DNA from 3 places in the Leifsonia sp. 10N434 genome. Region 1 is predicted to be linked to each of the others. Evidence: predicted binding sites of a transcription regulator. Region 1 holds the regulator's gene; each other region holds the start of a gene.
The links. The regulator HrcA, encoded in region 1, represses chaperone genes, less so after heat shock. The targets are predictions, from matches to a motif close to TTNGCACTCGNNNNNNNCGAGTGCNAA.
Positions count from the first base shown of each region.

Region 2: a site for HrcA is predicted at 6,301-6,327, ahead of groES (co-chaperone GroES). Genes of this name have one in related genera too.
Region 3: a site for HrcA is predicted at 7,716-7,742, ahead of groL (chaperonin GroEL). Genes of this name have one in related genera too.

Region 1 covers NZ_JBFTHV010000002.1:360,056-369,789, forward strand. The annotation lists gene AC1DB1_RS07400 (HNH endonuclease signature motif containing protein) at 1-1,247, opposite strand, end outside; gene AC1DB1_RS07405 (16S rRNA (uracil(1498)-N(3))-methyltransferase) at 1,374-2,114, opposite strand; gene dnaJ (molecular chaperone DnaJ) at 2,133-3,242, opposite strand; gene hrcA (heat-inducible transcriptional repressor HrcA) at 3,270-4,289, opposite strand; gene AC1DB1_RS07420 (DUF4870 domain-containing protein) at 4,497-5,090, shown strand; gene AC1DB1_RS07425 (DUF4870 domain-containing protein) at 5,240-5,620, shown strand; gene hemW (radical SAM family heme chaperone HemW) at 5,664-6,893, opposite strand; gene AC1DB1_RS07435 (DUF1990 family protein) at 6,896-7,543, opposite strand; gene lepA (translation elongation factor 4) at 7,551-9,404, opposite strand; gene AC1DB1_RS07445 (amidohydrolase) at 9,519-9,734, opposite strand, start outside.
Region 2 covers NZ_JBFTHV010000007.1:132,967-142,700, forward strand. The annotation lists gene AC1DB1_RS16900 (GuaB3 family IMP dehydrogenase-related protein) at 1-110, opposite strand, end outside; gene AC1DB1_RS16905 (MalY/PatB family protein) at 181-1,329, shown strand; gene AC1DB1_RS16910 (ABC-F family ATP-binding cassette domain-containing protein) at 1,364-3,052, opposite strand; gene guaB (IMP dehydrogenase) at 3,282-4,784, opposite strand; gene rarD (EamA family transporter RarD) at 4,873-5,847, opposite strand; gene groES (co-chaperone GroES) at 5,915-6,211, opposite strand; gene AC1DB1_RS16930 (THUMP-like domain-containing protein) at 6,345-7,538, shown strand; gene AC1DB1_RS16935 (DUF4190 domain-containing protein) at 7,615-8,292, opposite strand; gene tsaD (tRNA (adenosine(37)-N6)-threonylcarbamoyltransferase complex transferase subunit TsaD) at 8,548-9,618, opposite strand; gene rimI (ribosomal protein S18-alanine N-acetyltransferase) at 9,615-9,734, opposite strand, start outside.
Region 3 covers NZ_JBFTHV010000004.1:359,100-368,833, forward strand. The annotation lists gene AC1DB1_RS13030 (aminoglycoside phosphotransferase family protein) at 1-58, opposite strand, end outside; gene AC1DB1_RS13035 (pyrimidine reductase family protein) at 88-843, opposite strand; gene folP (dihydropteroate synthase) at 836-1,732, opposite strand; gene AC1DB1_RS13045 (NAD(P)/FAD-dependent oxidoreductase) at 1,830-3,056, opposite strand; gene AC1DB1_RS13050 (response regulator transcription factor) at 3,191-3,883, shown strand; gene AC1DB1_RS13055 (sensor histidine kinase) at 3,930-5,648, shown strand; gene groL (chaperonin GroEL) at 6,051-7,670, opposite strand; gene AC1DB1_RS13065 (cold-shock protein) at 7,909-8,112, opposite strand; gene AC1DB1_RS13070 (LytR C-terminal domain-containing protein) at 8,297-8,851, opposite strand; gene AC1DB1_RS13075 (DUF3263 domain-containing protein) at 8,866-9,222, opposite strand; gene msrB (peptide-methionine (R)-S-oxide reductase MsrB) at 9,361-9,734, shown strand, end outside.

The DNA.
Region 1 (9,734 bases):
CGGTGATGATGACTCGAGCACAGCAGCACGCCGTTGCGGAGATCGGTCGGTCCCGCATGCGCCTCCCACCAGCGGATGTGGTGCGCCTCGGTATAGGTCGGTGGATGCGGGCATCCGGGCCACGCGCAGCCGTCGTCGCGCTCCGCGAGAGCCAGCCGCTGGGCCTTCGAGAACAGCCGCCTGCTTCGGCCGAGGTCGAGCACCTCGCTCGCGCCACCGAGTACGACAGGGATCACTCGGGCGTCCAGTGCCATCCGCCGTGCGGTCGACGCGCTGATCGGAGTCGACACAGCGTCGATCTCCGCTGCGCCGATGCCGGCCCGCAATGCATCGAGGCCGACGCGCACGACCATCGTCACGGGTGCACCGCCCAGGCTCACGCGTTGCTCGCAGGCGGCGAAATGCCGGAACACCTCTGTTCCGGCGTCGGATCGACGCTGTGCGATGGTTCGCGAGTCGGGCAACTCCTCGATCGACTCACCCTCGGCACAATCGCTCGAACCCTCGTCGGTATCCCTGAATCCAACCGACCGCATCCCATGCCCGACGACCGCGTCGATCGCCGAAACCACATGGCCTGCCGACTCCGGATCGAGGTACCAGTCGACATGCGTCATCCCGTCGGACGTGGTGCTGATCGCGAGCGACCGTCGCTGCCGTTGTCGCTCCTCCCGTGGGCGGATGCCGTCTTGATCGAGACGATCCCGCACGTGAACGGCCAGGCACCGCAGGTCGGCCACGCCCAGATCGCGGGCGCGCTCGACCAGCAGGCTCTCGCCCAGAGAGCGTTCGTCCACGCTGCAGTTCGCTTCCGCCTTCGTCAGCTCGCGCACGATGACGGCGGCCTCGTCGAGGCTGAGGATCGCGCCGCCGGCATCGTCTGCGCCGAGGGCAGCGGCGACCACCGGGAACCGGGACGGGAGACTCTCACCCACGAGCGACCGCCGCGGAGCGATCGCTTCGCCCACCACGTGCATGGTGCGTGCGGCAGAAAGCGAGATGCGCCACCGCTCCGCCAGCAGCGATGCAATGGATGCATGACCTGCGCGCGACACCGGGTTCTCGTCGCAGGGAAGAATCGAACGCGCAACCACTTCGCCCACCACCCGCAGCTTCACCGCGTCGAGTGCGGCCTGGAGCTCGCCGAGCTCGGTGAGGGCCCCGAAAAGCTCGTCGCGGGCGAACCGATTCGGCGTGGCGAAGGGCGCAAGGAACTCGCGCATCCGATCGGCGTGGCGGTTGGTCATGACACCAGTCAATCAGCGACCACTGACATTCGGACCGTCAGAATGACCCTCTGATCAGGCAATTACCTGTGGACAACTTTGGGAACTAAGGACCTGTGGAGGAGAGTCCGCGAGACCCGGCTGAACTCACCAACGCCCGAGCGCACCGTTCAGCACAGCCAACGCAGCGGGTCCGGCCGTCGACGTGCGAAGCACCGTCGTCCCCAGCCGCACCAGCTCCGCTCCCGCAGCGGTCAGCAGCCCGAGTTCCTCCGGCGCGATCCCGCCCTCCGGCCCCACCACGAGCACGAGCGGGCGCGCATCCGGACCCGTCTCGACGACGATGTCGCTCAGCCGCGTCGTCGCATCCGGCTCGAGCACCAGAACGCGCGATGATCCACTCAACTCGGCCACCGCCTTCGTCGACGACAGCTCGCCGACCGACGGCACCCACGCCCGGATGGACTGCTTCGCCGCCTCCCGCACGATCGTCGCCCAGCGGTCGCGGCCCTTCGCGATCTTGGCGCCCTCCCAGCGCGACACCGAACGCGCGGCGGCCCAGGGAACCACCCGGTCGACACCCAGCTCCGTCGACGCCTGGATCGCCAGCTCGTCGCGGTCGCCCTTGGCGAGGGCCTGAACCAGCGTCACCGCAGGCGACGGGGATGCGACGTGCTGAACCGTTTCGACCTCGATCGTCAGCTCGGTGGACGTGGCCACCAGAACCTCCCCGGTCGCGATCAGTCCGCGGCCGTTGCCGATCATCACCGACTGGCCGGGACGCGTGCGGTTCACCGTCGCCGCGTGCTTGGCCTCCGGGCCGGTCAGCGAGAGCCGGGCGCCCACGTCGATCGACTCCAGGTCTTCACGGAAGTACAGCGCGCTCATGACGGACCAGACCCCGGATCAGACGTTGAGGAACCGGTCGCGCAGCTTCGCGAAGAGACCCTGCTGGAATCGCGCCAGGGTCGGCTCGGTGTGCTTGTGGGCCGCGGCGAACTGCTTGATGAGTTCGCGTTCCTTGTGGTCGAGCTTCACCGGCGTGACCACCTGGATGCCGACCCGCAGGTCGCCTCGCCCACTGCCACGCAGGTGCGTGATGCCGCGGTCCTTGATCGTGATGATATCCGCGCTCTGCACGCCGGCCTTGAGGTCCATGCTGATGTCGCCGTCGAGGGCCTTGACCGTCGCGGTGGTGCCGAGGATCGCATCCGTCATCGCGACCTCGAGGGTGCAGAGCAGGTCGTCACCGTCGCGGCTGAAGACGTCGTGGTGCTTGACCTTGATCTCGAGGTAGAGGTCTCCGTTGGGGCCACCGGCGGGACCGGCCTCGCCGCTGCCCGGCATCTGCAGACGCAGGCCGGTGTCGACGCCGGCGGGGATGTCCACCGGTACGGTACGGCGGGCGCGCACGCGTCCCTGACCCTGGCAGGTGACGCACGGCGTGGCGATGACGGTGCCGTACCCGCGGCAGGTGCCGCAGGGGCTCGAGGTCATGACGTTGCCGAGGAGCGAACGGACCGAGCGCTGGATGCTGCCGGTGCCGTGGCAGATGTCGCAGGTGACCGGCGCCGTGCCCGGCTGGCAGCAGGACCCGTTGCAGGTCTCGCAGACGACAGCCGTGTCGACCTCGAGGTCGCGGTGGGTGCCGAAGATGACCTCGTCGAGGTCGACCTCGACGCGCAGGAGCGCATCCTGACCGCGCTCCCGGCGCGACTTGGGGCCGCGCGACGTTCCGCCGCCGCCGAAGAAGGTCTCGAAGATGTCGCCGAAGCCGCCGAAGTCCGCGCCGCCTCCGCCACCGAAGCCGGGCTGCGGGCCGAGGTCGTACTGCTGGCGCTGCTGCGGGTCGCTCAGCACGTCGTACGCGTGCGTGACCTGCTTGAATCGCTCGGACGCCTCCGGGCTGGGGTTGACGTCGGGGTGGAGTTCCCTCGCGAGGCGGCGGTACGCCTTCTTGATCTCGTCGGGGGTGGCGTTGCGCTCAACGCCCAGGACTTCGTAATGGTCGGCCACGTACGGCTTTTCCTTCTCGTTCGGTGCTTATTCGCCCAGCAGGCGGGAGAGGTATCGGGCGACCGCGCGAACGGCCGCCATGTTGTTGGAGTAATCCATGCGGAGCGGTCCGAGCACACCCAGCCGGGCGATGTCGGATCCGGAAGAGGTGTAACCGCTGGAGAGCACGCTGGTCTCGGCCAGGCCGAAGGCGGCGTTCTCGCGACCGATGCTGACGGCGACGCCGTGCTGATCGGTGGCCATCTCGCCGAACAGACGTAGCAGCACGACCTGCTCCTCGATCGCCTCCAGCACCGGGAAGATGCTGCCGGTGAAATCGTGCTCGGTGCGCACGAGGTTCGCAGCGCCGGCCATGACCAGCTTCTCCTGGCGGTTGGCGGCGATCTGGTCGATCAGTGCGCTCGCCACGGGCGCGACGAGGCCGCGGGTGCGCTCGGTGAGCGCCTCCGGCAGATCGTTGAGCCGGTGTGCGGCGTCGTTCAGCGACAGCCCGGCCGACGCGCCGTTGATGGCGCCCCGGATCTCCGCGACGTCTTCATCGCTCAGGTCGGACCCGAGTTCGATGACGCGTTGCTCGACCGCGCCGGAATCCGTGATCAACACGCTGAGCAGCCGTCGCGGCGCCAGCATGACGAGCTCGATGTGCCGGATGCGCGAGCGCGCGACCGACGGATACTGCACCAGCGCGACCTGGTTGGTGAGCTGCGAGAGCAGGCGCACGGTGCGCGCGAGCACGTCGTCGAGGTCGACGGACTGCCCGAGGAACACCTCGATCGCCTGCCGCTGCGCGGGACTGAGCGGACGCATCTCGGCGAGATGGTCGACGAACAGCCGGTAGCCCTTGTCCGTCGGCACCCGGCCGGATGAGGTGTGGGGCGCGACGATCAGCTCTTCTTCTTCGAGCGCCGCCATGTCGTTGCGGATGGTCGCGGCGGAGACTCCGAAGGCGTGCCGCTCCACGATGCTCTTGGAGCCGACCGGTTCACGAGACGCGACGTAGTCCTGCACGATCACACGCAAAACCTCGAGGCTGCGCTCGGACACCATACGACTCGCCTCCTGTCCGAACTGTTAGCACTCACTTCTCTTGAGTGCTAATCATATCGTGCCGACACGCAGACACATTCATTGCACGCCTGAGATTCACAGCAGTACCGTATGCATGCGCTCCCACAACTGCGTGGCGCGCACTGATCGGCAGGCCCGGCCGGCCGACGGTTCGATCCGAACGAGCTCGAACGAAAGGCACCGATCATGAGCGACCCGACTCAACCCCCGAGCGATCCGGCCGCGGGCGGGGTTCCGCCGCAGCAGCCGCAGCAACCCGTTCCGCCCGCAGGCGCCGTACCGCCGCCTCCTCCCCAGCAGCCCTACGGATCGGTTCCGCCGCAGCAGCCCTACGGATCGGTTCCGCCCCAGCAGCCGCAGCAGCCGCAGCAGCCGTACGGCGGCGTTCCGCCCCAGCAGCCGCAGCAGCCGTACGGCGCACCGGCCGCCCCGCTCGACCCGGCCCAAGACAAGCAGTGGGCCTCCTTCGCGCACCTCGGCGGCATCCTCTGGATCCTGCCGTCGCTGATCATCTTCCTCGTCTTCAAAGACCGCGGCCGGCTGACCAACCAGGAGGCGAAGGAAGCGCTCAACTGGCAGATCACCTGGATCATCGTCTGGATCGCCTCCCAGATCGTCGGCGCCATCCTGTCGTTCACGGGCATCGGCTGGCTGCTCTTCGGCCTGCTGATCCCGTGGGTGCTCTACGTCGTGAACCTGGTGTTCTCGATCCTCGGTTTCGTCAAGGTCAACGGCGGGGGAACGTACCGGTATCCGGTGAACTTCCGGTTCATCAAGTAGGTCGGCGCCGCCTCAGCGACGGGCGCGAGAAGAAGCCGGGAGGCTGACAGCCCTCCCGGCTTCTTCTCAGTTTCGGCTCGATCGTCCTAGAGTTGGTGGCGACAGTGGTCCCGACCCGCCCGCAGTCCGGGCGCACCCAAGGAGTGAAGATGTCCGCAACGCCCCCGCCCCCTCCCGGAGCGCCGTATGGCGGTACTCCGCAGCAGCTCAGTCCGTCCGACGAGAAGCTCTGGTCGACGCTCGTCCACATCGGCGGCATCCTGTTCAACTGGATCCCGGCGCTGATCGGCTACCTCGTGCTGAAAGACAAGGGACCGTTCGTGCGGGCGCACACCGCGACCGCGCTCAACTTCCAGATCACGATCTTCATCGCCTACATCGTCGGCTGGCTGCTGACGATCGTGTTCATCGGGTTCCTCATCCTGGCGGCCGCCTGGGTGATCAACATCGTCTTCAGCATCATCGCGGCGGTCAAGGCGAACCAGGGCGAGTTCTACACCTACCCGCTCGCCATCAAGTTCGTCAGCTAGTCGCGAAAGCGCCCGGTCCGCCGGCCGCGGCCCGCTTTGCCGGTCAGTCGTCGGCCAGCAGGCGCCGCACAACGGCATCGGCCAGCAGCCGCCCTCGCAGTGTCAGTTCCACGACACCGCGCAGGGCGGCTTTCGCGTCCACGAGGCCGTCGGCGATCAGGCCGGCCACGGCCGTGCGGCCGTGCTGGTCGAGCTCGGTGGTCGAGAGTCCGTCCCGGATGCGCGTCAGCAGCAGCACGCGCTCGACGCGCTGCGTCTCGGCATCCAGCGTCTCGCGGCCCGCGGCCGGCGACTCGCCCGCGAGCACCCGGCCGGCGTACGCCGCAGGATGCTTCACGTTCCACCAGCGCACGCCGCCGACGTGGCTGTGCGCGCCAGGGCCGATGCCCCACCAGTCGTGTCCCTGCCAGTAGGCGAGGTTGTGGCGAGACCGGTGGGCGTCGTCCGTCGCCCAGTTGCTGACCTCGTACCAGCCGTAGCCCGCGGCGGCGAGCCGAGCATCCGCCAGTTCGTACATGTCGGCCTGCAGGTCCTCGTCGGGTTCCGCGACGCCGCCCGATTTGATCTGGCGCGCGAGCTTGGTGCCCGGCTCCACGATCAGCGAGTAGGCCGACAGATGGTCGGGACGGCAGGCGATCGCGCTCTCGAGCGACCGCGACCAGTCGTCGAGCGACTCCCCCGGCGTGCCGTAGATGAGGTCGAGGCTCACCTGGAGCCCGGCGGCACGCGCCCACTCGACGACGAGCGGAACGCGCTCGGGGTCGTGGGTGCGCTCGAGGGTGGCGAGCACATGAGGCACAGCCGACTGCATCCCGAAGGAGACTCGCGTGAAACCGGCGGCCGCGAGCTGCTCGAGATACGCGGCATCGACGGAGTCGGGATTGGCCTCGGTCGTCACCTCGGCGCCCTCGGCGAGGCCCCACGCGTCGCGCACGGAGGCGAGCATGGCCGTCAGGTCGGTCGCCGGCAGCATCGTCGGCGTGCCGCCCCCGAAGAAGACGGTGGACGCCGCACGCGGTGCGATGCCGGTCGCCTCGAGCACCCCGGCCGCGAACGCGACCTCGCTGATCGCATGCGCGGCGTAGTCGCTCTGCGCGACTCCGCGGAGCTCGGTCGCCGTGTACGTGTTGAAGTCGCAGTAGCCGCAGCGCACCCGGCAGAACGGCACGTGCAGATAGACGCCGAAGTTGCGTTCGGCGGCGCGCTCGGCGGTCGACGCGGGCAGCAGGCCGTCGGCGGGCGCCGGATCGCCCAGCGGAAGAGCACTCGGCACGGTCAGACCGACCGAACGGGCAGGAGGGCGCGCAGGTACTTCGCCGTGTAGTGACGCTGCACCAGCCGCAGGATGGGCCCGAACGCACGGTAGAAGCCGTTCGCCGGCCGCGAGAACGCACGCAGCACGAACCAGACGGACCCGTCGTCCCGCTGCTCGACGATGAACGCCTCCTCGCCGCTCTCCGGATGCCCGTGCAGGGTTCCGTAGGCGAAGCCGGCGCGGTTGGGCTCGTCGATCACGTAGACGACGCGCATCGGCGCCGAGACGTGAATGGGACCGAAGGGGATCTTGAGCACGGCGGTCATGCCGTTGGCGATGTACGGCGACCCGTCATCCGCGAACACGGCCTCGGCCTGACGGTGCTCCTGGAGCTTGGCGGGCGAGCCGTCCGGGTTGAAGATCACCCCTTCGTACTGCACGCCGGTCCCCTCGTGGGCGTCGGTGACCTTGATCCCGCTCCCCCGTTGCACGCCCCACGTCATGAGGGAGGTGACCGCCGTGGCGAAGCGCTCCTCGCCGCTGCCGAGCCGCGCCTGGCGCTCAAGGGGGCGGTAGCCCTTCGGCGGGTAGTACAGCAGGTCGGGAGCCTGCGTGCCGCCCACCGCGCCGTACGTCACGGGCTGATCGGTGAACGTTGAGCGTCGCATGGCGTGCCTACTTCTTGTCCTTCTTCTCGACGTCGCCCGAGAGCGCGGCGATGAAGGCTTCCTGCGGTACCTCGACCCGGCCCACCATCTTCATGCGCTTCTTGCCCTCCTTCTGCTTCTCGAGGAGCTTGCGCTTGCGGGTGATGTCACCGCCGTAGCACTTCGCGAGCACGTCCTTGCGCATGGCCCGGATGCTCTCGCGGGCGATGATCCGCGCGCCGATGGCGGCCTGGATCGGCACCTCGAACTGCTGGCGCGGGATGAGCTCGCGCAGCCGCCCGGTCATCAGCACGCCGTAGGCGTAGGCCTTGTCGCGGTGCACGATCGCGCTGAACGCGTCGACCTGCTCGCCCTGCAGCAGGATGTCGACCTTCACCAGATCTGCCTCCTGCTCGCCGGCGGGCTCGTAGTCGAGCGACGCGTAGCCGGCGGTGCGGCTCTTGAGCTGGTCGAAGAAGTCGAACACGATCTCGCCGAGCGGCATGGTGTAGCGGATCTCCACGCGGTCCTCGCCGAGGTACTCCATGCCCATGAGCGCGCCGCGGCGGCTCTGGCACAGCTCCATGATGACGCCGACGTAGTCCTTGGGGGCGAGGATGGCGGCCTTCACCATCGGCTCCTCGACCTTGGCGATTTTGCCGCCGGGGAACTCGCTCGGGTTGGTGACCGTGATGGTCTTCTTGTCCTCGGTGGTGACCTCGTAGATCACGCTGGGGGCCGTCGTGATCAGGTCGAGACCGAACTCCCGTTCGAGGCGCTCGGTGACGATCTCGAGGTGGAGGAGTCCGAGGAAGCCGCAGCGGAAGCCGAAGCCGAGGGCGACCGAGGTCTCCGGCTCGTACACGAGCGCGGCATCCGACAGCTTGAGCTTGTCGAGCGCCTCGCGCAGTTCGGGATAGTCGCTGCCATCGATCGGGTAGAGACCCGAGAACACCATCGGCTTGGGCTCCGTGTAGCCCGGGAGGGCCTCCGTCGCCGGCTTCGACGCGGTCGTGATCGTGTCACCGACCTTCGACTGGCGCACGTCTTTCACACCCGTAATGAGGTATCCGACCTCGCCGACGCCGAGGCCCTTCGACGGGGTCGGCTCCGGGGAGCTCACGCCGATCTCGAGGATCTCGTGCGTCGCCTTCGTCGACATCATCTGGATGCGCTCGCGCGGCGAGAGCTTGCCGTCGATCATCCGGACGTACGTGACGACACCGCGGTAGCTGTCGTAGACCGAGTCGAAGATCATCGCGCGAGCCGGCGCATCCTTCTTGCCGACCGGCTGCGGGATGAGTTCGACGACACGATCCAGCAGGGCATCCACGCCCATGCCGGTCTTCCCGGAGACGCGGAGGACGTCTTCGGGACGGCCGCCGATGAGGCTCGCGAGCTCGGCGGCGTACTTGTCGGGATCGGCCGCCGGCAGATCGATCTTGTTGAGCACCGGGATGATCGTGAGGTCGTTCTCGAGCGCGAGATACAGGTTGGCCAGCGTCTGGGCCTCGATGCCCTGCGCAGCATCGACGAGGAGGATCGCACCCTCGCACGCCGCCAGCGATCGCGACACTTCGTAGGTGAAGTCGACGTGCCCTGGGGTGTCGATCATGTTGAGCGTGAAGGACTGACCGGAGTCGTCGGCCCACGGCATGCGCACGGCCTGGCTCTTGATCGTGATGCCGCGCTCACGCTCGATGTCCATGCGGTCCAGGTACTGCGCGCGCATGTCGCGCTCGGCGACGACGCCGGTGATCTGCAGCATCCGGTCGGCCAGGGTGGACTTGCCGTGGTCGATGTGGGCGATGATGCAGAAATTGCGGATGAACGCCGGATCGGTCGCGGCGGGCTCGAGGGCCTTCAGAGCTCGTGGTGACATTGTGGGTCGATTCTCCCACGAGCCGAGCCCGCTTCCCTATTCGGGCGTCGGCGGCGGCATCGGCTGCCGGGCGAGCGGGCGCCGTCGACGGATCGGACGGCACCCGCCGACGGGTCAGACGGCCGTGTCGAACCGCTCGGAGCGCTCGACGACGACGCCGTGGTCGCCCTCCCAGCGGTACACCTCTGCGCCCTCGATGAAGACGCGCTCGGCGCGCGAGTTCACGTCGAGCGGGTCGCCCGACCACACGACGATGTCCCCGTCCAGTCCCGGCGTCAGCGAGCCGACGCGCTCGTCCAGCTTCAGGAAGGAGGCGGGGTTGACCGTCAG
Region 2 (9,734 bases), on a different contig from region 1:
GAGACCGAGACGTCCTCGGGGTCACGGGTGCGCCGGCTCGGCACCACCGCAATGTCGTCGAAGGCGTACACGCGGCGAGCGCGCTTGGCGCGCCCGATCTCAATCTCCATACTCACCCGTTCAGTCTATGGCGAGGGCGTCGAGGATGCGCCGTCGGGCGCAGGCGGGCAGAGTGGAACCATGACGATCGAAGCCGACTCCCTCGAGAAACTGCGCACCAGGACGAGCGAGAAGTGGCGCGCGTATCCGGATGACGTGCTCCCGCTGTTCGTCGCAGAGATGGACTATCCCCTGGCGGAACCCATCGCCGAGGCGCTGATCGCCGCCGTGCGCCGCTCCGACACCGGGTACATCGGGCCCGACGACTCGGCCAAGCGGGCGTTCGCCGATTTCGCCAGGAACTCGTGGGGGTGGGAGGTCGATCCCGCGCGTGTCACCACGACGACCGACGTCAGCTCGGTGATCGTCGAGTCGCTGCGACTGGTGATCACCCCCGGCGACCGCGTCATCATCACGCCGCCCGTGTATCCGCCGTTCTTCGGCATGGTGACCGAGGCCGGCGGCGTCGTCGAGGAGGTGCCGCTCTCGGTCGACCCGGCCTCGGGCTGGTCGCTCGACCTCGACGGCATCGAGCGCGCCTTCGCGTCGGGCGCCCGCGCCTTCCTGCTCTGCAACCCCCACAACCCGCTCGGGCTCGTGCACAGCGCCGGCGAACTGGCCGCGGTCGCCGAGCTGGCGGCCCGTTACGACGCCGTGGTCGTCAGCGACGAGGTGCACGCGCCGCTCACGCACTCCGACGCGACGTTCACCCCGTTCCTCTCCGTGTCGGACGCCGCGCGCGAGCACGGCATCGCCGCCCACTCAGCGAGCAAGGCCTGGAACCTCGCCGGCCTCAAGTGCGCGATGTTCGTCGCCGCGAGCGACCGGATGGCCGGCGTGCTCGCGACGCTGCCGTTCGAAGTCGAGGAGCGCACCAGCCTCTTCGGGAGGATCGCCACCGAAGCGGCGTACCGCGATTCGCGCGCGTGGCTGGGCGGGATGCTCGCCGCGGTGGAGGCGAATCGGGCGCTCCTCACCCAGTTGCTCACGCAGTACCTGCCCGAGGTACGCTACCGCGAGCCACGGGCGAGCTACCTGGCGTGGCTCGACTTCCGCCCGCTCGACTGGGGTGTCGAACCGGCAGGGCTGGCGCTCGACGAGGCGCGGGTCGCGCTCGTGCCCGGTCCCGACTTCGGGCGCGAGGGCGCCGGGTTCGCCCGGCTGAACTTCGCCTGCTCCCCGTCGGTGCTCACGGAGGCCGTGCTCCGGCTCGCCTCGGTGCGGCCCTGACCGGACCCGCCAGCCTGCCCGGATCTCCCGAGCCTCACCGCACCCGGGCCACCCTCGCCTCGTCCCACACCGGCTCATCCGACTCGTACACGCCCCCGTCGGCGCCGAACACCAGGTAGCGGTCGAACCCGCGCGCGAACCAGCGGTCGTGCGTCACGGCGATCACCGTGCCCTCGAACCCGCGCAGACCCTCCTCCAGCGCCTCGGCGGAGACGAGGTCGAGGTTGTCCGTCGGCTCGTCGAGCAGCAACAGCGTCGCGCCCGACAGCTCGAGCAGCAGGATCTGTAGCCGCGCCTGCTGGCCGCCCGAGAGCGACTCGAACGTCTGCTCGCTCGAGGCGGCGAGCCCGTAGCGGTCGAGCACCCGGCTGGCCGCGTCCCTGGGCATCCCCGAACGGAAGTCGTCGCCGCGGTGCAGGATCTCCAGCAGGGTGCGGCCCACCAGCTCCGGATGCTCGTGCGCCTGCGCGAACAGCCCCGGCACCACGCGCGCGCCGAGCTTCGCGACGCCCGAGTGCGCGACGGGAGGGCCCGACTGCTCCGCCGAGGCGAGGTGCCCGGCCGCCGGATCCGGATCGGTGCCGCCCGCGGCGAGGAGCCGAAGGAAGTGCGACTTGCCCGACCCGTTCGACCCGAGCACGGCCACCCGCTCGCCGAACCAGATCTCCGCACTGAATGCGCGCATCAGCCCGGTGAGTTCCAGATCGAAGCACTCGACGACGCGACGACCCGTCCGCGAACCGGTGAGGCGCATCGTCACCTCCTGCTCGCGCGGGCGCAGCTGCGGAGGACCGGCCTCCTCGAACTTCGCCAGTCGCGTCTGAGCGGCGCGGTACGCAGGTGCGACATCACTGTTGTACTTCGCCTTCTCCCACAGCCGCAGCACGAGGGCCTTCAGCTTCGCGTGCTCCTCGTCCCAGCGCCGGCGCAGCTCCTCGAGCCTGGCCATCCGGTCGTCGCGCGCCTGGTGGTAGCCGGCGAAGCCGCCGCCGTGGGTCCAGGTGGTGTTGCCGGCCGCGCCGAGTTCGAGTGTCACGATCCGGTCGGCGGCGTTCGCCAGCAGTTCCCGGTCGTGCGAGACCAGCAGCACGGTCTTCTGGGTCGCACGCAGCTGTTCCTCGAGCCAGCGCTTGGCCGGCACATCCAGATAGTTGTCCGGCTCGTCGAGCAGCAGCACCTGCTCCGGCCCTCGCAGCAACGCCTCGAGCACGAGACGCTTCTGCTCGCCTCCCGACAGCGACCGGAGGCCCCGGTACTGGGCGCGCTCGAACGGGATGCCGAGGGCGGCCATCGTGCAGTGGTCCCAGACGACCTCCTGCTCGTAGCCGCCCGCATCCGCGTAGTCGGCAAGGGCCGACGCGTAGCGGAGCTGGGTGTCGGTCTCGTCGCGCTCGATGATGGCCTCCTCGGCCGCAGTCAGCGCCTCCGCCGCCGCGCGCACGGCGCGCGGCGCGACCGACACGAGGAGGTCGCGCACCGTACGGTCGTCGCGCACATGCCCGACGAACTGGTCCATCACCCCGAGGCCGCCGTCGATCCCGATGCTGCCGGTGTCGGCCTTCAGCTCGCCCCGGATGATGCGCAGCAGCGTCGACTTGCCCGCCCCGTTCGCGCCGATGAGCGCCGATACGCTGCCCTCCCCCACGCGGAACGAGACGTCGTCGAGCAGCGGACGGCCGTCGGCGAGTGAATAGCCGATTCCGGCGACGTCGATGTATCCCACGGGAGTGCTTTCATTCGGTGCGAGCCCTGGTGCGGGGCGCCCGCGTCGAACGAGCCTTCCAGAATAGACGACCGCGCTCGTCCCGTCGACCCGCGGTCGCCCCGTCCGCAATTCCGGAACTCTCGCTCGACACCCCGTCGATTAACGCACAACTCCGGAAGCTCGCCGCGGTGAGGCGGGATCTTCCGGAGTTGTGGAGGTCAGACGGGTCAGCGAGGTGAGACCAGGGTCAGCGGCGGTAGTTCGGCGCCTCGACCACCATCTGGATGTCGTGCGGGTGCGACTCCTTGAGTCCGGCCGCCGTGATGCGCACGAACTTGCCGCGTTCCTTGAGCTCGGCGATGGTGCGCGCCCCCACGTAGAACATCGACTGCCGCAGGCCGCCGATCAGCTGGTAGGCGACGGCCGACAGCGGTCCGCGATACGGCACCTGTCCCTCGATGCCCTCGGCGATGAGCTGCTCGTCGCTGGGCACATCCGCCTGGAAGTAGCGGTCGCGCGAGTACGAGGTCTTCTTGCCGCGCGTCTGCAGAGCGCCCAGCGATCCCATGCCGCGGTAGTTCTTGAACTGCTTGCCGTTGACGAACACCAGGTCGCCGGGCGACTCGGCCGTTCCGGCGAGCAGCGAGCCGAGCATCACGGTGTCCGCGCCGGCGACGAGCGCCTTGGCGATGTCACCGGAGTACTGCAGACCGCCGTCGGCGATGAGCGGCACACCGGCCGCACGGGCGGCGAGCGACGCCTCGTAGACGGCCGTGACCTGGGGGACGCCCACGCCCGCGACGACGCGCGTGGTGCAGATCGAGCCCGGTCCGACGCCGACCTTGATCGCGTCGGCGCCGGCGTCGATCAGAGCCTGTGCCCCGGCGCGGGTTGCCACGTTGCCGCCGATGATGTCGACGTGCGCCGCGCGCGGCTCCGCCTTCAGCCGGCGGATGATGTCGAGCACTCCGGCGCTGTCGCCGTTGGCCGTGTCGACGACGATCACGTCGACGCCCGCGTCGACGAGCGCCATCGCGCGCTCCCACGCGTCGCCGAAGAAGCCGATCGCCGCGCCCACCCGCAGGCGGCCCTCGTCGTCCTTGGTGGCGTTGGGGTACTTCTCGCTCTTGTCGAAGTCCTTGACCGTGATGAGACCGCTGAGCTTGCCGTCGGCGTCGACGAGCGGGAGCTTCTCGATCTTGTGCTGGGCGAAGATCGCCACAGCGGAGTCGGGGTCGATGCCGACCGGCGCGGTGATCAGCGGCTGCCGGGTCATGACATCGCGCACATACGTGGTCGTGCGCTCGAACGGCGAGACGAAGCGCATGTCGCGGTTGGTGATGATGCCGACGAGGGTTCCATCGCCCTCGACCACCGGCAGGCCGCTCACGCGGAACTGACCGCAGAGCTGGTCGACCTCTTCGACGGTGGCGTCGGGGGTGGTGGTGACGGGGTTGGTGATCATGCCCGACTCGGACCGCTTGACCTTGTCGACGTGCGCCGCCTGGTCTTCGATCGAGAGGTTGCGATGCAGGATGCCGATGCCGCCGTTGCGCGCCATGGCGATCGCCATGCGCGACTCGGTCACCGTGTCCATCGCGCTCGACAACAGCGGGGACGCCACCGTGATGCGCTTGGTGAGCCGGGAGGACGTGTCCGCCTCGCTCGGGATGACGTCGGTGTGCCCGGGCAGGAGCATCACGTCGTCGTAGGTCAATCCGATGAAGCCGAACGGATCCGTCTGATCCATTTCACCCCTTAGAGCGTCGCGAGGAATGGGAGAATCCGCCCGCCACCAGCGCCACGGATACTCAATGCTAACGGCAGAACCCTGAGCGTTATTCCACGGTCGCGACGTCGAGGGCGGCGGTCCTGCGGTTCGAGCGCGCGGACGCGACGAGGTCGATCGCCAGGATGAGGAGCGCGAGCCAGACGATGCTGAACCCGACCCAGCGCTCGGGCGGCATCGCCTCGTGGAGCACCACCACGCCGACCAGGAACTGGATGAACGGGGCGAAGTACTGGATGAAGCCCATGTAGACCAGCGGGAGCCGGCGCGACGCCGCGGCGAAGAAGAGCAGCGGCACAGCGGTGATCACTCCCGCGCCCGCCATCGCGACGGTGTGCCAGACGCTGATCGTGCCGATCGTGATGCCGACGGTCGCCCCGACGACGACGAGCTGGACGATCGCGACCGGGGTGAGCCACAGCGTCTCGAGCGTGAGCCCGGACACCGCGTCGACCGACGGCCCGACGCGCTTCTTGATGAGGCCGTAGAGGCCGAACGAGAACGCGAGGATGAGAGCGATCCACGGGATGGAGCCGTACCCGACCGCCAGCACGACCACCGCGATGATGCTGATGCCCACCGCGACCCACTGGGCGACGCGCAGCTTCTCGCGCTGCACGATCACTCCGAGAAAGACCGTGACGATCGGGTTGATGAAGTAACCGAGGGCCGCCTCGACCACGTGGCCGGAGACCGTCGCGAGCACATACGTCTGCCAGTTCACGTAGATGAGGGCGCCGGCCACCCCCATGGTGAAGACGACGCGCTTGTTGGTGAGGAGCGTGGCGAAGGCCCGCCACTTGCGCGTGACGGTGAGCAGGATGGCGCAGAAGACGAGCGAGAAGAGAACGCGCCACGCCACGATCTCGAAGGCGCTGGCCGGCACCAGCGAGAGGAAGTAGATGGGCAGGATGCCCCACAGCACGTACGCCGAGATCGCATAGATCAGCCCGGATCGGCGATGCTCCGTCAACGGCTTGGCGACGGCGACGGCGACGGCTGGTTCTGTTTCGCTCGAGGACACCTGGTGATTCTACGCACAGACGACGAAGGCCCGGATGCCTGAGCATCCGGGCCTTCAGAGCCGATCGTCAGCGGACGATGACGGCCAGAACGTCGCGAGCCGAGAGGACGAGGTAGTCCTCTCCACCGAACTTGACCTCGGTTCCGCCGTACTTGGAGTAGATGACCTTGTCGCCGACGGCGACGTCGAGCGGAACGCGGTTGCCGTTGTCGTCGATACGGCCGGGGCCCACCGCCACGACCTCGCCCTCCTGGGGCTTCTCCTTGGCGGTGTCGGGGATGACAAGACCCGAAGCAGTGGTCTGCTCAGCCTCGACCTGCTTGATAACGATGCGATCCTCGAGCGGCTTGATGGAGACCGACACGGTTGACCTCTTTCTTGAACTAACACTGACGTGAAGACTGGAGTTAGCACACTCGCACGGAGAGTGCTAACACGAGTTTAGAGGGTTCATTAGCAGTCACGCAACGTGAGTGCCAAGAGGGTAGCGTGAAGCCATGGAACGGTCTGAGCTGGTCGAGCTGCTGTCGCCCGAGGGGCTGCGGCTGCTCGACTCCCTCCCCCCGTACCACTCGAAATCGGATGTGCTCGCTCTGGTCACCGAGCTGCGCAAGGCCGGGCATCCGCCGGGGCTCGTGGCGGCCGTGCTCACGCAGTCCAAGCTGCGCACGAAAGCCGCCGCCAAGTTCGGTCCCTTCGCCGACCGGATGCTCTTCACCGAGGCCGGCCTCGAGCAGGCGACGCGGCTTCCCGTCGCCGCCCGGCATGCCGGGCGCTTCGCGGCCGCCGGGCTCACCCGGGTCGCCGACCTCGGCTGCGGGATCGGCGGCGACGCCATGTCGCTCGCCGCGCTCGACCTCGAGGTGACCGCCGTCGAGGCCGACGAGGTCACCGCGGCCATCGCGAGCTACAACCTCGCCCCGTTCGACAACGCCACCGTCGAGCACGGGCTGGCCGAAGACGCAGACCTGCACGGGATCGACGGCGTCTTCCTCGATCCCGCCCGCCGCACCGCCGGCCACGGGCAGACCGCGCGACTCACCGACCCCGACGACTACTCCCCGTCGCTCGGCTTCGCCTTCGAGCTCGGAACCGGCCGGTCCGTCGGCGTGAAGCTCGGCCCCGGACTCGACCGCGACCTCATCCCGACGGGCGCCGAGGCGCAGTGGGTGTCGGTCGACGGCCAGCTGGTCGAGATGGGCCTCTGGTTCGGCGCGCTCGCCCGGTCGGGCATCCGTCGCGCCGCCCTCGTGCTGCACGGCGACGAGGCCAGCGAGCTGACGGCGCCGTCCGACAGCGAAGACGTCGAGGCCGGCCCGCTCGGCGGTTATCTCTACGAGCCCGACGGCGCCGTCATCCGGGCCCGTCTCATCGGCGACCTCGCGCGCTCGCTGAACGCCCGGATGCTCTCCGACGGCATCGCCTACTTCACGTCCGACGACGCCACCTCCACACCGTTCGCCACGGGGTTCCGCGTGATCGAGACCCTCCCCTTCCAGGAGAAGGAGCTCAAGCGGGCGCTCCGGCAGCGCGGCATCGGCACCCTCGAGATCAAGAAGCGCGGGGTGGATGTCGACCCCGCCGCCCTGCGCAAGCGCCTGTCGCTGAGCGGATCGGGCTCTGCCACCGTGGTGCTCACGCGCGTCGCGGGGCGGCACACCGCGCTCCTGGTGGAGCGGCTGCCCGCCTGAGCGGCCCCCGGACACGCAGAACGGCCGGCCGACGCTGTGCGCCGACCGGCCGTTCGTGCCTCTGGTGAGGCCGGGCTCAGTACGTGTAGCTGCCGCGGTAGGTCGAGAACGCGATCAGGGCGATGATGATAACCGCCCACTCGACGATCGCGATCGCGATCCCCACGAAACCGGTGATGATGCCGGTGAGCCAGAATCCCTTCGCCGCCGGCTCCTTCTTGCGGCCGATGAATCCGAGGATCACGGCCGCAACGCCGAACGGGAACCCGAGGCCGTACACCCAGGCGAGCACGACGCTCAGGATGCCGCCGACCATCGACAGGATGCTCAGCACGGGCGACTTCGCCTGAGGGGCGTACGGCTGCGCGTAGCCAGGCGCCGGCTGCCCGTAGGCGGCCTGGCCGTACGGCTGCTGCGGCTGCTGCCCGTAGGCGGGAGCGCCGGGCTGGCCGGGCTGGCCGGGCTGACCGTACGGCTGCTGGGGCTGCTGGCCGTAGGCCGGCTGTCCGTATGCGGGCTGACCGTACGGCGCCTGCTGACCGTAGCCCGGAGCGGGCGGGGCCGGCGGGACCGGCGGTGCGGCCGGAGCGGGTGCGCCCTCGACCGGGGCGGGAGCGGCAGCAGCGGCTGCCGCGTCGGAGACGGGAGGCGTGGGGGGAACCGCGCCGGTGGTGTCGTCCGTCGGGGCGGGCGGAACTGCGCCGTTTCCGGCTGCGGGGTCCGTCGGCTCCGCGGGCACGTTCGGGTCGGTCATGAGGCCAATCTCCTTCGAATTCTGAGAGGTTCCTGTATCGCAGCCATAGTGGCAGGCGCCCTCAGAGGTGTCAACGAGACCCGCGCGAGCGCTGTCATCCCAGGGTATTCCGGCCGGGCCGGTCTGGTCAGGCCGGGAGCCGTATTCGGCACCGTGGTACCACACGGTTCAGACCGCGGGACCGCGGGACGGCGGGACAGCTGGCGGCGCCCTGCGCGCATCCGACCGGAGCCCATCCGACCGGACCGCATCCGCTCAGCGCGCGACCTGGATCTCCGTGACCGGCAGCGTCGAATCGGCCGAGAAGCCGAGCGTGCTCGGCTCGTGCCCGGCCCGGATGAGCTGCGCGGCCAGCGCCGCGATCATCGCACCGTTGTCGGTGCAGAGCGAGAGCGCCGGGATGCGCAGCGCGACTCCGGCCGCCTCGGTGCGCTCGACCGCGACCTCCCGGATGCGTGCATTGGCGACCACTCCGCCACCGAGCAGCAGGCGCGGCACGTCGTAGTCGCGACAGGCGGCGAGCGCCTTCGTGAGCAGCACGTCGACGACCGCCTCGCGGAAGCTCGCCGCGACATCGGCGACCGGCACCGGCTCGCCCGCATCCTGCCGCTGCTCCACCCAGCGGGCGACGGCCGTCTTGAGGCCGGAGAACGAGAAGTCGTATCGGTGCGCGTCCAGGTCTTTCGGCTTGGTGAGCCCACGCGGAAAACGGATGGCGCGCGGATCGCCGCCCGCGGCGACCCGGTCGATCTGCGGTCCGCCCGGGTAGGGCAGCCCCAGCACGCGGGCGACCTTGTCGAAGGCCTCACCGGCGGCGTCGTCGATCGTCTCGCCGAGCAGTTCCACATCGGAGACCAGGTCGCGCACGAGCAGCAGCGAGGTGTGCCCGCCCGAGACGAGCAGGGCGATCGTCGGGAGCTCGACCGGATGCCCCGGCCCGCCGTGCGCGTCGAGCAGGTCGGCCCCGACGTGTCCGACGAGGTGGTTGACGGCGTAAATGGGCTTGCCGAGCGACACCGCGAGCGCCTTCGCCGCCCCGACGCCCACCATCAGGGCGCCGGACAGGCCCGGACCGCTCGTCACCGCCACCGCGTCGATGTCGGCCAGCTCGATGCCCGCGTCCGCCACGGCGGTGCGGAGCGTCGGCGTGAGCGCCTCGAGGTGCGCACGGGCCGCCACCTCGGGAACGACGCCACCGTAGCGGGCGTGCTCCTCCATCGACGAGGCGATGGTGTTGGCGAGCAAGGTGTCTCCCCGCACGATCCCGATCCCGGTCTCGTCGCAGGAGGTCTCGATGCCGAGCACCAGCGGATTCTCGCGGTTCATGCGACGGTCGTCTCCGGGGTCGGGACGATGAGGCGCATCACGATCGCGTCCACGTCGTCGGGCTGGTAGTAGCGCGGTCGCACCCCGATCTCCTCGAAGCCGAGCGCCCGGTAGAG
Region 3 (9,734 bases), on a different contig from region 1:
GGCGTCGGGCCAGCGCGAGGTCGATGGAGTCGCGGTCGAACGCCTTCCCCGCGCTCATTCCGCGCTCATCCCCGACTCATCCCGCGCTCATCGCCGCAGGTACCGGAGCAGCAGCGTGTCCCCGGAGATCAGCGTGTGCGCCAGCCGCAGCCCGACGGGCACGATCGGCGACGCCCCCGCCGAGATTCGTGACGCGACGCCCGCCTCGAGCCGCGGACTGATCGTCAGGCACAGCTCGTCGAGCACCCCCGTCGCGATCAGGTCGGCGAACAGATGCGGGCCGCCCTCGCAGTGGATGCGGCCCAGGCCACGCTCGTTCAGCACCCGCACGAGCACGTCGGGCTCCACCCGGTCGCGCCCGCACACGACGACATCCGCCACCTCGGCGAGCGCCTCGCGGGCATCCGGCCTCGACGACTCGGTGGTGAGGATGATCGGCCGGAGCGGCGCATCCGCGAAGATCGGGCTCGCCGGGTCGAGGTCGAGGGCGGCCGAGACGATCGCGAACACCGGATGCGGGGTCATGCCCGCCTCGGACCTGATGCGCTCCGACACCGCATCGACGCGCATCGCGCTGTAGCTCTCGGCGCGCACCGTGCCCGCGCCGACGACGACCACGTCGCAGAGCCGGCGCAGGATGGCGAAGACGCGCTTGTCCGCCTCGTCGGACAATCCGCCGGAGAGCCCCTGGTGCGTGGCCGCACCGTCGACGCTGGAGACGAAGTTCACGCGCACCCACGGGCCGTCGCCGGCGGACTCCGCGTAGAGGGCGGCGATCTCATCGTCGCCGAGACCGTCGACGGCGGGCAGCGGGTGCACCTTCGTGATGCCGGGCTCAGTCATTCACGTCTCCCATGTTGTGCCGGAGGTGGGCCGGTTCGCGCAGGCCGAGGATCGCCTCCGTCATCCTGGCCGCCGCGACCGAGGCCGCCACGTCGTGCATCCGGATGATCCTGGCCCCGTTCACGATCGCCACCACGGCGGCCGCGAGCGAGCCCTCGAGCCGTTCGGCGCGCGGGGCGTCGAGGGTCTCTCCGATGAAGTCCTTGTTCGAGACCGCCGCGAGCGTGGGGTACCCCAGGTCGGCGATCACGCTCAGCCGCCGGGTGAGTTCGAGCGAGTGCAGCGTGTTCTTGTTGAGGTCGTGACCGGGGTCGACGATGAGCCGTTCCTCCGGGATGCCGGCGGCCAGCGCGCGCTCCACCCGGTCGGCGAGGAAGGCCGCGACCTCGGCCGCGATGTCGTCGTACTGCGGTCGTGGATACGGGGTGCGCGGCCGGGCGAGGCTGTGGGTGAGCACGAGCGTCGCCTCGCTGTCGGCGACGACGGGCAGCAGGCCGGGATCGCTCAGGCCCGTCGTGTCGTTGATCACGGTCGCACCGGCCCGGATGGCGCGTCGAGCCACCTCGGCGTGGAACGTGTCGACCGAGATCACCACGTCGGAACCGGCACGCAGCTCGGCGATCACCGGCACCACCCGGTCGGCCTCCTCGTCCACCGGGATGGGCGCGCCCGGCGCGAACGGGGCCCCGCCGATGTCGACCCAGTCGGCGCCGCGCTCGACGGCCTTGAACGAGGCGGTCACGGCACGGTCGAGGGCGAAGGTGCTGCCCTGGTCGAAGAACGAGTCCGGGGTGCGGTTCACCACGGCCATCACCGCGACGCGGCGCGAGAAGTCGAAGGTGCGGGCGCCGATCGAGCGGATGGGCACGCGCAGCGGCGGCAGGTACATCGGATGCGTGTCTGCGGCGGGTGCGTTGGGGCCGGGCGCCGAGACGGCGGACGGCGAGCCGGGACCGGGCGCCGAGACGGCGGACGAGCCGGGCGGGTCAGACGGCCGCAAGGTCGATGCTCTCGTCCGTCAGCCGCGCTCGGTCGACGCGCTCACCGCTGCGGATCAGCCGCTGCACCTCCTCGTTCACGTCCCAGACGTTCACGTTCATCCCGGCGACCACGCGGTCGTCGCGCAGCCAGAACGCGATGAACTCGCGCGCCTCCCGGTCGCCGCGGTAGACGATCTCGGCGTCGGCCGCCAGCGGCCCGTAGCCCGAATACTCCATGCCCAGATCGTATTGGTCCGAGTAGAAGTACGGGATGTCGTCATAGGAAGCGTGCTGCCCGAGGATGCTGCGGGCAGCGACCTTTCCGCCGGCGATCGCATTCGCCCAGTGCTCGTTGCGCAGGTGCTGCCCGATGGCCGGGAGGAACGGGTTCGCCACGTCGCCCACGGCGTACACGTCCTCCGCGCTGGCGTGCATCCCGGCGTCGACCAGGATGCCGTTGTTGAGGTCGAGTCCCGAGCGCTCGGCGACGAGCGTGTTCGGAGCCGCCCCGGCGCCGACCACCACGATGTCGGCGGTGATCCGCTCGCCGTTGGAGACGACCACCTCGCGTGGCCCGTCGTCGTCCCCGCCGATGGCGACAACGGAGACGCCGTTGCGGAACTCCACGCCGTGATCGCGATGCAGCTGCTCGTAGACGCGCCCGAGCTCCGGACCGATCGCCGACGCGAGCGGCACCGCGGCGTGCCCGAGCACCGTCACGTCGTTGCCGTAACCGCGAGCGGCCGCCGCGACCTCCATGCCGATCCAGCCGGAGCCGACGATCACCACGCGTCGGCCGCCGACCGAGAGCGCCGACCGCAGCCACTCGCTCTCGTCGATCGTGCGCAGCACGTACACGGCGCCGTGGCCGGCGCCCGGCACGTCGAGGTGGCGCGGGCTGGCGCCGGTCGCGATCACCAGGCTGTCGAAGGTGAGCCGCGCTCCCCCGGAGACGAACAGCTCGTGCGCCGGGCCGTCGAACGACCCCGCCTCGGTCTTCGGCATGAACTCGATGTGGTGCTGCGCGTACCACTCGTCCGGATGCACGAACGCCTCCGAGCGGTCGGCCTCGCCCTTCAGGTACTCCTTCGACAGCGGCGGCCGGATGTACGGATGATGCGCCTCGGAGCCGAGCAGCAGGATCCTGCCCTCGTACCCGCCCTCGCGCAGCTCGGTGGCGGTCGTCGCTCCGGCGAGACCCGCGCCGGCGATGACGACGGTGGGTGTGGGCATGGCGTCCTCCTTGGTGGGCTTCGCAGCGTCTCCTCTCAGCATCCACCGTTCACACGGGCGCCGCCAGCACTGTGTACTCAGCGCACACCGACGACTCACAGCTTGGATTCAGCCGACGCGCAGATAATATTTCCATGAACGCTGGCCCTCGCATTCTCATCGTCGACGACGAGCCCAACATCCGCGACCTCCTCACCACCAGCCTCCGCTTCGCCGGGTTCGCCGTGCGTGCGGTCGGCAACGGTGCTCAAGCGATCTCCGCGGTCCTCGAAGAGGAACCCGACCTGATCATCCTCGACGTCATGCTGCCCGACATGAACGGCTTCGGCGTCACCAAGCGCCTCCGCGGCGCCGGGTACACCGCGCCCATCCTGTTCCTCACGGCCAAAGACGACACCGAAGACAAGATCACCGGTCTCACGGTCGGCGGCGACGACTACGTCACCAAGCCGTTCAGCCTCGACGAGATCGTCGCCCGCATCAAGGCCATCCTGCGCCGCACGATGCAGGCCGACGAAGACGCCGTGATCCGAGCCGGTGAGCTCACCATGGATCAGGACACCCACGAGGTGTTCGTCGGCGACACGGCCATCGAGCTGAGCCCGACCGAGTTCAAGCTGCTGCGCTACCTGATGCTCAACCCCAACCGGGTGCTCAGCAAGGCGCAGATCCTCGACCACGTCTGGGAGTACGACTTCAACGGCGACGCCGGCATCGTGGAGTCCTACATCTCGTACCTGCGCCGCAAGGTCGACGCGCACTCGAGCGAGCCGCTCATCCAGACCAAGCGCGGTTTCGGCTACATGCTGAAGGCCGCGAAAGTCTGAGCGCCCACACCATGGCCACAGCTTGCCTTCGTAAACTGGCGGCCTGATGCACGCACGCCTTCTCGATCGCTGGAACGCGATCTCTCTCCGCACCAAGATCACGGGCGTGACCGTGCTGATGCTGACGCTCGGGCTGCTCGTCACGGGCATCGGCACGATGGCGATGCTGAAGCCCGTGCTGCTCAATCAGCTGGATGCTCAGCTCGGGGCCGCCTCGCAGCCGAACAACCTCAACGCGTACCTCGGCAGCAGCACGTCCGACAGCGACAAGATCGCGTCGGACGGCAGCTCGTCGAACTACTTCGCGGCCCTGTACGACGCCGACGGCAAGCTGGTGCGCTCGAACTGGTCGAACATCCCGGAGTCGCGCCGCCCGGCGATCCCCGAGAAGCTCTCCCTGGCGACGGGTAAGAGCTGGAGCCAGCAGGGCGCGGCGAACCTGCCGAGCAACGACGGGCACACGCTCTACCGCGCGCTGACCCAGACGGTCACGCTCGTGTCGCCGGCCGGATCGCTCGGCACCGCGATCGTCGCGACCTCCACCGGACAGATCGACACCGTGATGGCGAGCTTCCTCGCGATCTTCCTCGGGTTCGGCGTGATCGTCGTGATCGTCGGCGCCGGCCTCACCCGGATGCTCGTGACCACCACCTTCGCGCCGCTGCGTGCCGTAGAGGAGACCGCCGCGTCCATCGCGGACGGCGACTTCAGCCAGCGCCTCGGCGGAGCCACGCCGAACACCGAGGTCGGCCGCCTCAACCGCTCCCTGAACACGATGCTGAACCGCATCGACCGCGCCTTCAACGACCGCGCCAAGACGATCGAGCAGATGCGCCGGTTCGTCGGCGACGCCAGCCACGAGCTGCGCACGCCCCTCGTCTCCGTGCGCGGCTACGCCGAGCTGTACCGGATGGGCGCGCTCCAGACGCCGGAGGACGTCGCGCAGGCGATGGACCGCATCGAGAAGGAGGCCATCCGCATGGGCGTCCTCGTCGAAGACCTGCTCGAGCTGGCCCGCCTCGACGAGACCAAGCCGCTCGACCTGCATCCGGTCGATCTCGTGCCGATCGCGCGCGACGCCGCGATGGATGCGATGGCCGGGTCACCGGGCCGCGTCGTCACCGTGCTCACCCCGGATGCCGTGCTCTCTCCGCGGGTCCCGCTCGACGAGCCCGGCCTCGACACCGTTCCGATGGCGGTCCCCGACGCGGGCAAGCCGTCCAACGCCACCGGACCCATCGCCTTCGCCGGCGCCACGCTCGCGCGGTTCCGCGGCCGGCGTCCGCGCCGGGCGAGCACGGGAGCGACCATGCAGGTCGAGACGGCCGAGCAGGTGCTCCTTCCCCAGGCTCCTGCCGCGGAGCCGGCGATCGTCATGGCGGAGGAGAACAAGATCCGCCAGGTCGTCACGAACCTCATGGGCAACGCGCTGCGCTTCACCGCCAACGACAGCCCCATCGAGATCGTGGTGCAGGTGAACCACCAGACCGATCGGGCGATCCTCGAGGTGCGCGACCACGGCGAGGGCATCCCGCCGCAGATCCGCGAGAAGATCTTCCAGCGCTTCTGGCGCGCCGACACGTCGCGCACGCGCGAGACGGGCGGCAGCGGCTTGGGGCTGGCGATCGTGTCGTCGATCATCGCCGCACACAACGGCACCGTGGAGGTCGTGGAGACCGAGGGCGGTGGGGCGACCTTCCGCATCTCGCTGCCGCTCGCCGAGTCGCCCTCCTCCCCGCAGCCGCTGACCGCGCCCGCCGCCTGACGCGTGCGGCGCGGCGGCCGCCCCGCGGCCGGGGCCGACCGACGGCCTGCTGCCGCCTCGCTGCCCGCTGCCGCCCCGCTACCACCCGCACAACTCCGGAATATCAGCCCGCAATGGCCCCACCTTCCGGATGAACGCGGAACCGACCGGCGTGTCACCTCAACCTTCCGGAGTTACGCACGAGGGCGTTCACAGCCGCACAGGGTGGCGCCCGCACAACTCCGGAACAACGGCCCGCAATCGCCCCACCTTCCGGATGAACGCGGAACCGACCGGCGTGTCACCTCCACCTTCCGGAGTTATGCAGACCGCAGGCTTCCCCGGCACGCAGCCCACAGCCTCCGGGCACAACGAAAGAGGGCGCCTCCCGAAGGAGACGCCCTCTCGCAGAGGTGCTGGGACTTAGAAGTCCATGCCACCGGTCGGGTCGCCGACCGGAGCCGGGTTCTTCTCCGGCTTGTCGGCGACGACGGCCTCGGTGGTGAGGAACAGTCCGGCGATCGACGCAGCGTTCTGCAGCGCCGAGCGGGTGACCTTCACCGGGTCGTTGATGCCCGAGGCGAGCATGTCCACGTACTCGCCGGTCGCGGCGTTGAGGCCGTGTCCGACCGGCAGGTTGCGGACCTTCTCGACCACGACGCCGGCCTCGAGGCCCGCGTTGATGGCGATCTGCTTGAGCGGAGCCTCGATGGCGACCTTGACGATGTTCGCACCGGTCGCCTCGTCGCCCGTGAGCTCGAGCTTCTCGAAAGCGGTCTTGCCGGCCTGGATGAGCGCGACGCCACCACCGGCGACGATGCCCTCTTCCACAGCGGCCTTGGCGTTGCGCACGGCGTCTTCGATGCGGTGCTTGCGCTCCTTGAGCTCGACCTCGGTCGCGGCGCCGGCCTTGATGACCGCAACACCGCCGGCGAGCTTCGCCAGGCGCTCCTGCAGCTTCTCACGGTCGTAGTCGCTGTCGGTGTTCTCGATCTCGTTGCGGATCTGGGCGACGCGGCCCGCGATCTGCTCGGGGTCTCCGCCGCCTTCGACGATGGTGGTCTCATCCTTGGTGATGGTGACCTTGCGGGCCGTACCGAGGAGGTCGAGGGTGACGTTCTCGAGCTTGAGTCCGACCTCCTCCGAGATGACCTGACCGCCGGTGAGGATGGCGATGTCCTGCAGCTGCGCCTTGCGGCGGTCGCCGAAGCCGGGAGCCTTGACGGCGACCGACTTGAAGATGCCGCGGATCTTGTTGACGATCAGCGTGGCCAGAGCCTCGCCGTCGACGTCCTCGGCGATGATCAGGAGCTGCTTGTTCGCCTGGATCACCTTGTCGACGATTGGCAGCAGGTCCTTGATGTTGGAGATCTTCTGGTTGGCGATCAGGACGTACGGGTCCTCGAAGACCGCTTCCTGGCGCTCCGGGTCGGTGACGAAGTACTGCGACAGGTAGCCCTTGTCGAAGCGCATGCCCTCGGTGAGCTCCAGCTCGGTGCCGAAGGTGTTCGACTCCTCGACGGTGACGACGCCCTCCTTGCCGACCTTGTCGATCGCCTCGGCGATGATCTCACCGATGACCGAGTCACCGGCCGAGATCGACGCGGTCGCGGCGATCTCTTCCTTGGTCTCGACCTCTTTCGCGTTGGCGATGAGCTCGGCGGTCACCGCGGCGACAGCCTTCTCGATGCCACGCTTGAGGGTGATCGGGTCGGCGCCGGCGGCCACGTTGCGGAGGCCCTCCTTGACGAGCGCCTGAGCGAGCACGGTAGCGGTGGTGGTTCCGTCGCCGGCGACGTCGTCGGTCTTCTTGGCGACCTCCTTGACGAGCTCCGCGCCGATCTTCTCGTACGGGTCGTCGAGCTCGATCTCCTTGGCGATGGAGACGCCGTCGTTCGTGATGGTGGGGGCGCCCCACTTCTTCTCGAGCACAACGTTGCGACCGCGCGGGCCGAGCGTCACCTTGACGGTGTCGGCCAGGATGTTCAGGCCGCGCTCGAGGCCGCGGCGCGCGTCCTCGTTGAAAGCAATGATCTTTGCCATGTTTGTTTCTCGTCCCTCCCGGACGTCTGCGAAAGATGCGAATGGTTAGCACTCGATCAGATGGAGTGCTAAAAGCGATTCTGGCACTCGGGGCTGTCGAGTGCAAGACGAGACGCCGCCGTTCGCAACGAGCGGAGCAACGAGCGGAGCAACGAGCGGAGCACCGAGCGGCGCACCGCGCACGAAGAAGCGCCGGCCACGTGGGCCGGCGCTCCTCCTGTATTGGTCTAGCTGCGTGCTACGCCGGACGAACCGACTCGGCCTGCGGGCCTTTCTGCCCACTACCGACTTCGAACACGACCTGCTGGCCCTCTTCAAGGACCTTGTAGCCGCTCATGTCGATTGCGGAGTAGTGGACGAAGACGTCCTGTCCCCCATCGTCGACGGTGATGAATCCGTAGCCCTTCTCAGCGTTGAACCACTTCACGGTTCCGTTCGCCATGCATTACTCCCATTGCTGTGTTTCGAAGCGACGGCCCATCACCGCGCGTTGAATCCAGATACTAATGCTTTCGATCCAAGTAATCACCAGCATTTTCACGAATGAGGCACGAAATGACGCGAATTCGTTCGAAGTTAAACACGCCTGAAACATCTGGTCCGCGAGCGGCCGGATGCGACGGGGATCAGCCCTTGTAATCGCTGCCGACGACGACGGTGAGGTCGGCGCCCGTCTCCGCGTAGTCCTGCGTCTGGCCGATCTTCGCACCGGGCAGGCTCTTGGCAGCGCCGAGGGCGGCCGCCTGGTTCTTGGGGTCGGAGTAGTAGACCATCGTCTGCGTCAGGTCCGTCTCGCTGGCGTTGGCGCGAGCGCCGACCTTCCAGCCGGCTTTGGCGAGGGCATCGCCGACGGAGTTGGCCAGCCCGGCGGTCGCCGTGCCGTTCAGCACGTTGACGGTGAGCTTGGGGTCGACGATGGGAGTGATGGTCGGCGTCGGTGTCGGCGTGCGCGTTGCCGTCGCCGACTTCGACGTCGAACCGATGGCGCCGTTGAAGGAGTTGCCGCTGTCAACAAGTGACAGACCGAAGACGCCGAGGCCGACGAGCACGACGGTGGCGAGAGCCGCCCAGCCGACGCCGATCCAGCCACGGCCGCGCGCGCGGGGCGCCCGGTGGGCGCCGACGCGGTGCAGGTCTTCTGGGATCGTGTCGAAACGGTCCTTCGGGTACTTCTCAGCCATCGTGTCGGGGGTCCTCAGTTGTCGGACGCGAGCGTCCTGGTGCTCCGGGCGGCGATGCGAGCTTCGCGCACGCGGTGCAGCCTTTTGATGAGCATCGGGTCGTGTTGCAGGGCGGCCGGCGAGTCGATCAACGCCCCAAGCAGCTGATAGTACCGTGCCGCGGAAAGACCGAACTCCTCGCGGATCGCCTGTTCCTTGGCGCCGGCGTGACGCCACCACTGCCGCTCGAAGGCGAGGATCGAGGCATCGCGTTCGCTCAGTCCCGTGTCCGGATGCGCGGAGCGAGCCTGGTCGTCTGCCGCGTTCGCCACCTCACGCCCTTCCGTCGCGTACCGAGCTACTGCCATGTCGAGCCGCCATTCGCGGTTCATCCTATTTGCGCGATTCTGTGTGTTGCCCCAAGCCCGCGGCACGTCGCCTGGAAATCCCGTGGCAGGTCAGGCGGCGAATCAGGGAACAGGGACGACCCCGCCGCCGTTTAGTGTTGTGTCTGACGAAAGGACCCCGCCATGAACTACGACGTCACCAAGAGCAACGATGAGTGGCGCGAGGAGCTCAGCCCCGAGCAGTACGCGGTGCTCCGCGAGGCCGCGACGGAGCGTCCCTGGACCGGCGAGCTGCTCGACGAGAGCCGCGCCGGCCTCTACACCTGTGCCGCCTGCAACGCCGAGCTCTTCAAGTCCGGAACCAAGTTCGACTCCGGATGCGGCTGGCCGAGCTTCTACGAGTCGGTGCGGCCCGAGGCCGTGCAGCTCATCGAGGACCGCAGCCTGGGCATGGTCCGCACCGAGGTCCGCTGCGCCGCCTGCGGCTCGCACCTCGGCCACGTCTTCGACGACGGCTTCGGCACCCCGACGGGCGACCGCTACTGCATGAACTCGAT